DNA from 2 places in the Proteus columbae genome. Region 1 is predicted to be linked to the other one. Evidence: predicted binding sites of a transcription regulator. Region 1 holds the regulator's gene; the other holds the start of a gene.
What was found. Region 1 encodes sigma-54, which starts transcription at its own class of promoters, with help from an activator protein. Its sites were predicted from a motif close to GTTGGCACANNTTTCGCTNT; they were not measured.

Region 2: the regulator sigma-54 is predicted to act here: its motif matches at 2,211-2,230, upstream of glnK (P-II family nitrogen regulator).

Annotation. Positions count from the first base shown of each region.
Region 1 covers NZ_CP043925.1:531,693-535,899, forward strand. Annotated here, with positions in the region: gene rapZ (RNase adapter RapZ) at 1-401, opposite strand, end outside; gene ptsN (PTS IIA-like nitrogen regulatory protein PtsN) at 481-948, opposite strand; gene hpf (ribosome hibernation promoting factor) at 1,098-1,385, opposite strand; gene rpoN (RNA polymerase factor sigma-54) at 1,409-2,890, opposite strand; gene lptB (LPS export ABC transporter ATP-binding protein) at 2,950-3,675, opposite strand; gene lptA (lipopolysaccharide ABC transporter substrate-binding protein LptA) at 3,682-4,207, opposite strand, start outside; gene lptC (LPS export ABC transporter periplasmic protein LptC) at 4,196-4,207, opposite strand, start outside.
Region 2 covers NZ_CP043925.1:755,813-760,019, forward strand. Annotated here, with positions in the region: gene F1325_RS03520 (SmdA family multidrug ABC transporter permease/ATP-binding protein) at 1-254, shown strand, start outside; gene F1325_RS03525 (SmdB family multidrug efflux ABC transporter permease/ATP-binding protein) at 241-2,028, shown strand; gene glnK (P-II family nitrogen regulator) at 2,272-2,610, shown strand; gene amtB (ammonium transporter AmtB) at 2,623-3,915, shown strand; gene tesB (acyl-CoA thioesterase II) at 3,958-4,207, opposite strand, start outside.

The DNA of each region.
Region 1 (4,207 bases):
ATGAGATCAGCTCGTGATCGTAATGGCTCAAGCAGATCACTCTCTGTATCAATCGCCATTTCTAATGAAAGATTTTTAGTTGAGAGAGGGTGTAGACGTCGTGTATCACTATAACGACGAATTAAGGTATTTCTATCTGCGTCTAAAAATAAGAGTTGTGGAGAATATTCAGCGGGTAAACTTTCCAGCGCTTTTTCGAAGATCTCCGGCGACTCTGGCATATTTCGGACATCAATACTGACTGCGGCAGCAGAAGCATCACGTTCAGCCAGTGTTTTTGCGAGCTCAGGTAAAAGATCAACAGGTAAGTTATCAACACAATAAAATCCCATGTCTTCAAGCGCACGCAAAGCGACCGACTTACCTGAACCAGAGCGTCCGCTGACTATCATCAGCACCATGAGGTAGCTCCCCTATAATTTCCCAGTGATGAATATCATTCCACTGTATGCTAATCGCGTCCTACTAAACCCGTAGGGGTTATTCAGTGATAATCTGATAAAGCTCTTCATCACTTTGTGCGGAGCGTAGTCGGCGACATAAATTTTTGTCTGCCAACTGTTTTGCAATCAAAGACAGTGTGTGTAAATGTTCCTTACATTGTGTTGCAGGAACGAGTAATGCGAACAACAAGTCGACAGGTTGATTATCAATAGCGTCGAAGGCAATAGGTTCGCTTAGGTGAAGAAACACTCCAACTACTTTTTCTGTTTCATCACTTTCAATACGTCCATGAGGGATAGCCAAACCACCCCCAATCCCTGTTGTACCGACTTTTTCACGCGTCAATAAGGCTTCAAATATCAGTGTTTCGGGTAAATTAAGTGCTTTTGCTGCATTTTCACTGATAATTTCTAACGCGCGCTTTTTACTCGTGCAATGTACATCATTATGCGTACATGCCAGAGAAAGTACGTCGCTAATATTCATCTTTGTATCGTTGTTCATTGTCTTATTCACTTAGACCAGCAAACCAGATGCCACAAAGTGACATCTGGTTTTTCGTTACTGATATTGATTAGGCGTTGGTTTAAACCGAGTCATAAACAACGCAGTAACTTCGCCGATTGTATCTCCATTTCACAATGGGAAATGAATTAATGTTGTCTCAGTTTATCTTTGTGTTTGGTTAATTGACGAGCCAGTTTATCCATTAATCCATCAATTGCTGCGTACATATCTTCTGCTTCTGCAGAGGCATGCAATTCACCGCCATTAACTTGAATGGTCGCTTCCGCGATTTTATTAACTTTCTCGACTTTCAGGATAACCTGAACGTTATTAATTTTGTCAAAGAACTGAGGTAATTTCGCGCTTTTTGCTTTGACGGTATCACGCAGAGCATCGGTTAATTCAATATTATGACCAGTGATTTGAAGTTCCATAGTGTCTTCCTTCTCAATTATGCTCAAACCAACTCTTTGCGTTGATTTGAAGGCGGGATGGATAATGACTCTCTATACTTCGCAACAGTGCGTCGAGCAACTTGTATTCCAAGTTCTGCGAGCATATCAGCCAGTTTACTATCACTAAGTGGTTTCGCTGGATTTTCTGCTGCGATTAGTTTCTTCACTAAAGCCCTGATTGCTGTTGAAGAGGCTTCGCCTCCGCTATCAGTATTCACATGGCTAGAGAAAAAATACTTCAATTCGAAAATTCCTCTCGGGCAATGCAAAAATTTTTGCGTTGTCACGCGAGAAATGGTGGATTCGTGCATTTCAACCTGTTCAGCAATATCGGCTAACACTAGGGGTTTCATATGCTCTTCACCCAATTCGAAAAATGCCTGCTGTGTGTCAACAATGCAATGAGCGACTTTTAATAATGTCTCATTACGGCTTTCTAAACTTTTTATCAGCCATTTGGCTTCTTGTAAATTGTCACGAATAAATTTTCCATCACTTTCATTTTGAGTCGATTGACCCAATGCTGCATAAGTCTCATTTATTCGTAGGCGAGGAATGCTATCTGTATTTAACTCAACTTGCCAGCGTTCACCTGATTTTTTTACCAGTATATCTGGAATAACATACTCTGACTCGCCTGTATCAATACTTAATCCGGGCTTAGGATCAAGAGACTGGATCATCTCAATAACAGATTTTAGTGTCTCTTCTCGTAATTTCGTTTGACGCATCAATTGACGAAAATCACGGTTACCTAGCAACTCTAAATATTGGCTAATGACTAACTGCGTTTCTTTAAGATAGGGTGTTTCTGTTGAAAAAGCGGATAGCTGAATCAAAAGACACTCTTTTAAATCACGAGCAGCAACACCAATAGGATCAAAGCGTTGAATACGTTTTAATACGGCTTCGACTTCATCAAGCTCTAATTCATCATCGCCCATTCCAGTAAGGATGTCATCTGTTGTGACAGTTAAATAGCCTGTTTCATCAATAGCATCGATAATACTTATCGCAATTGCTCTGTCTGTTTCTGAAAATGGGGTGAGATCAGCCTGCCATGTGAGGTAATCTTGCAATGAGGCAGTTGTTTCACCTTGATACAGTGGAAGCTCATCATCAGTATAGTCATTACTGGTGCCAGAAGGAGTGCCAGCGGTGTAGATCTCTTCCCATTGAGTATCCAAAGGGAGATCATCAGGCATCTCTTTTTGCTCTAAAGCATCCAGCGTGTCGAACTCTTCAACTCCGTTTTCAGTTGTTGTTTCTGTTGTAGAGTCTGACTGATTCTCTGTATGAGAGGTCTCATCTGAAACGGGATCTTGTTGATCGTCGTCTTGTTCTAGAAGTGGATTAGACTCAAGCGCTTGCTGAATTTCTTGTTGTAATTCAAGCGTCGAAAGTTGCAACAAACGAATAGCCTGTTGTAGCTGTGGCGTCATTGCCAGTTGCTGACTAAGACGAAGTTGCAGACTTTGTTTCATAATAATGCGATGAGTCCTTTGCTGTTGTCATCCATGACAGAGTAAAAGTGAATCAAAGATTACAGGCGGAAGCCTTCACCTAAGTAAACACGTTTAACTTGCTCATTTTCAAGAATTTCTTCTGGTGAACCATGAGCGATAAGGTGACCTTGGCTGACGATATAAGCACGTTCACACACATCTAATGTTTCACGAACGTTATGGTCAGTAATCAGTACACCTAATCCATAATCACGTAGATGCTGGATAATTTTTTTAATATCTAATACCGAAATAGGGTCAACACCCGCAAAAGGTTCATCTAATAAAATGAATTTAGGGTTTGCTGCCAATGCCCGCGCGATTTCAACGCGGCGGCGTTCTCCCCCTGATAATGATTGCCCTAAGCTGTTACGTAAGTGGCTGACATTAAACTCTTCTAGCAGTTCTTCTGCTCGATCTTTTCGTTCTTCAGGCGTTAAATCATGGCGGATTTCTAAGATCCCCATAATGTTGTCATAAACGCTTAAGCGTCTAAAAATAGACGCCTCTTGAGGAAGATAGCCAATGCCTTTACGTGCTCGTTCATGTAACGGTAACAGCGTAATGTCTTCATCATCAATTGTAATACTACCTGCATCACGAGCGACAATGCCAACAACCATATAGAATGTGGTTGTTTTACCTGCACCATTTGGTCCAAGTAAGCCGACAATCTCACCTGAATTAACGTTCAGGCTTACATCACCGACGACGGTGCGCCCTTTGTATGCTTTCGCTAAATTTTCAGCTTTTAACAGCGCCATAAAGTGTTACTTACCTTTGTTGTTAACACCAGGGCCTTTCTCTTGCAACTGGGAAGGCAGTAAAACAGTAGTCACTTGTTTACCTTTACCGCTAAAAGCTTCCATTTGCTGAGTTGGGACGAGATAAGTGATCTTATCACCGGTGATATTACTGTCTAATTGTTCAAGATAGGCTTTACCCGTTAAGGTCATTAACTCTTTATCCATTTCATAGGTCATTTTCTCGCCACGACCTTTGATAGGTTTACCATCATCTTGTAACTGATAAAAAGTCACTGGGTTACCAAAAGCTTCTATTACGATCCTTTTGGAGTCACCACCTGGGCGTGTGACAACAACTTTATCAGCACGAATATCGATAGAACCTTGTTTGATCACAACATTTTGTGTAAAGGTTGTGACGTTTTTTTCTAGATCAAGCGACTGTTTCTCTGAGTTCACAACGATAGGTTGTTGTGTGTCATCTTTTAGCGCCATCGCAGGTACACTTATCGCTAAAAGTGTACCGATAATCAGTGTATTACGGATTTTT
Region 2 (4,207 bases), 220 kb from region 1:
ACGCATTATCTGCTGTTGATGGACAAACTGAATATCAAATTCTGCAAAACTTGTCACAATGGCGAAAAGATAGAACATTAATTATCAGCGCTCATCGCTTATCTGCATTGGTTGGTGCTACGAATATCTTAGTCTTAAAACAAGGTGAGATTATAGAGCAAGGTACACATCAGCAATTAATTTCAATACCAGGTTGGTATCAAGATATGTACCATTATCAGCAATTAGAGGCCGCGCTGGATGACGATGAATAAAAATAAATCCGTTAAAGCGCTATTGCCTGCATTAAAGCGTCTTTTGACTTATGGTAAAACCTATCGCAAACCCATGACATGGGGCGTCATTATGTTGTGGGTAGCCGCCGTTGCAGAAGTGGGGGGGCCATTAATTGTTGGCTATTTTATTGATGCAAAAGTTGCCACGAATAATGTGGAATTAATGTCATCATTAGGCCTAGCATTGGCTTTTATTCTTTTGCAGGTGATCGCCGCTACACTTCACTATTATCAGGCCATTGTGTTTAATCATGCCGCTGTTGGGGTTGTACAACAATTACGTACTGATGTAATGAGTGCGGCTCTAAAACAGCCATTAAGTGCTTTTGATAATCAGCCTGTGGGGCAGTTAATTTCTCGTGTAACAAATGATACAGAGACGATTAAAGATTTGTTCGTGAACGTTTTACCGACATTATTCCGAGCAATTGCTTTAGTGGTTGTAATGCTGATAGCTATGTTTTTATTAGAATGGCAAATGGCGCTTGTTGCAATGATGATATTTCCTGCGGTGATAGGTGTGATGATGTTTTATCAGCGATTGAGCACACCGATTGTACGTAATGTACGTCATTTTCTTGCCAATATTAATGATGGTTTCCACGAAGTTATCAATGGCATGTCAGTTATTCAGCAATTTAGGCAACAAGCTCGATTTGGTGAAAGAATGTCAGATGACAGTTGGCAACATTACCAAGCACGTATGAAAGCGTTAAAACTGGATGGTCTGTTATTACGTCCTTTATTAAGTATGCTCTCTGCGTTGGTTCTGTGTGGTTTATTAATGTTGTTTGGGTATCAGGGCAGTGCAGTTATTGGTGTTGGAGTTATTTATGCGTTTATTAGTTATTTAGGGCGATTAAATGAACCCTTGATCACATTGACATCTCAGCAATCGATTTTGCAACAGGCGGTAGTCTCTGGTGAGCGTGTTTTTGAACTGATGGATGCGCCTTTACAGCACTACGGTTCATCATCACATTCCATCACTCAAGGTAATATCGATGTTAACTCTCTTTGGTTTGCGTATCGTGATGAGCAATGGGTATTAAAAGATATCAATTTAACTATTCCTGCTCGTCATTTTGTCGCATTCGTTGGGCATACAGGGAGTGGCAAAAGCACTCTAGCAAGTTTATTAATGGGAAATTACCCTTGGCAAAAAGGAAATATCCATTTAGATGGGCAACCTTTAGAGGACTATTCTCATACTGCATTACGCAGTGGTATTGCAATGGTGCAGCAAGATCCCGTTTTATTATCAGGTTCACTGCATGACAACATTACGTTAGGGCGTGAATGTGATGAGTCACATTTATGGCAGGTATTAGAAACAGTTCAACTTGATCAATGGGCTAAAGCCTTACCTGAAGGACTACAAACAGAACTCGGTGAGCAAGGTAGCCGCTTATCCGCTGGACAAAAACAATTACTTGCATTGGCGCGTGTATTATTAATACCTCCTCGTATTCTTATTTTGGACGAGGCAACAGCAAATATTGACTCAGGAACAGAACAAGCCATACAGAAGGCGCTAAAAGTAGTTAGGGAAAAAACAACACTGATTGTTATTGCTCATCGACTTTCCACTATTATTGAAGCCAATGAGATTGTGGTGCTTCATCGTGGTGCAATTGTTGAACAGGGTGATCATGCTAAGTTACTTTCACAAAAAGGGCGATACTATAATATGTATCAATTACAGCAAGTCAGAGAGTCTTTACAAGAACAGGAACCTGTTGAAGTAGAATAATAACCTTAAATAAAAAATATAATTTTAGAGGGCACATCATCTTTATGTATGTGTCCTTTTTTATTTCCTCATTATCTCGCTTTTATCAAAATAGCAGCCGTATTTTTGCACCAACTCGGTGAGTTTTTTCATTTTAACTATTTCAATAATTTAATTTCTATTTAAATATCAATTAATTAAATAATGGCATGCCTTTTGCTTTTCTATATGAGCTTTGTTCTTTCAAATATCGACGAGGTTTATATGAAATATATCATCGCCATTATTAAGCCATTTAAATTAGAAGAGGTAAGAGAGTCGCTTTCTGATCTGGGTATCAAGGGAATGACAATCAGTGAAGTCAAAGGTTATGGACGACAAAAAGGGCATGCAGAGCTTTATAGAGGAGCTGAGTACGAAGTTAATTTTCTCCCCAAAGTAAAAATAGAACTCGCTATTTGCGATGAGCAACTTGAGTCAGTTATGCAAGTGATTATGCAAGCGACTGATACAGGGAAGGTAGGAGATGGAAAAATTTTTGTTTTGGAATTATTGCAGGCGGTCCGTATTCGTACTGGCGAGTCTGGTGATGAAGCTCTTTAAAGGAGATATTCGATGAAACGCTTACTTTCTTTGTTATTAATGTTAGTGCTTACACACTTTTCATCATCCGCATTTGCGACTGAAACAGTAATTGTTGATAAAGCTGATAACGGTTTTATGTTGATATGTACTGCTTTGGTCTTTTTTATGACTATACCTGGTATTGCTCTGTTCTATGGCGGGTTATTAAGAGGGAAAAACGTACTTTCTTTGATCACGCAAGTGATGATGATCTTCAGTGTTGTTGTTATTCTTTGGGTTATATTTGGCTACAGTCTGGCATTTACCGCAGGTAATAAAATTTGGGGTGGGTGGTCACTTACTTTTTTGAATAACGTATCACTAGATTCACTCTCTGGTTCAATTAATCAGTATGTACATATTGCTTTTCAAGGATCTTTTGCTGTTATCACTGTTGCATTGATTGTTGGTGCATTAGGCGAGCGAGTCCGTTTTTCCGCACTGCTTATTTTCACGGTTATTTGGTTTACGTTTTCTTATATCCCTATTGCGCATATGGTATGGGGAGAAGGTGGTTGGTTAATCGATGATGGTGCATTAGATTTTGCAGGGGGAACTGTCGTGCATATTAATGCGGCTATTGCGGCTCTTGTTGGTGCTTACTTACTTGGTAAGCGACGTGATAGCCAGCATACAGCGCTTAAACCTCATAATTTACCAATGGTCTTTACAGGTACAGCGGTACTCTATATTGGTTGGTTTGGTTTTAATGCAGGTTCTGCTGGTAGTGCAAATGCGATTGCGGCTTTAGCATTTCTAAATACAGTAATTGCAACCGCAGGCGCTGTACTTTCTTGGACGGCATCAGAATGGATCACCAGAGGAAAGCCTTCCATGCTAGGCAGTTGTTCAGGTTGTATTGCTGGATTAGTGGCGATTACACCTGCTGCTGGCACGGTCGGAGTGATGGGGGCTTTATTTATCGGTGTAATGGGGGGCATTATCGGGCTTTGGGGCGTTGTTGTTTTAAAGCGCTGGTTAAAAGCGGATGATGTTTGTGATGTTTTCGGTATCCACGGTACTTGTGGTATCGCAGGTTGCCTATTAACCGGGGTATTTACGGCTTCATTCTTAGGTGGAGTAGGATATAGCGATGGTATGACACTCAGTAAACAAGTTTTAATTCAATTAATGAGTGTTGTGATCACCGTGATTTGGTCTGGTGTTGTCGCTTATACAAGTTTTAAAATCGCAGATAAGTTGGTGGGTTTACGTGTTTCAGAAGAGGAAGAGCATGATGGATTAGATTTAACAACGCATGGTGAAAGAGCTTATCAACAATAATTGTCTATTCCCCCTCGTTTGAGGGGGGAATATGCCAAGATATTATTTTGAATGTTTAGTACGTTTTTGGCGAATAACCCCTTCTTGAACAGAAGACGCGACTAGTTGACCATTTGTATTAAAGAATTTACCTCTCACAAATCCTCTACCGCCTGATGCTGAAGGGCTTTCAATCACATAAAGTAACCAATCATCTACACGGAATGGGCGATGAAACCACATAGAATGGTCAATCGTAGCGACCTGTAGACTTGTATCCATAAAGCCTAAGCCATAAGGTTGGAGAGCGGTT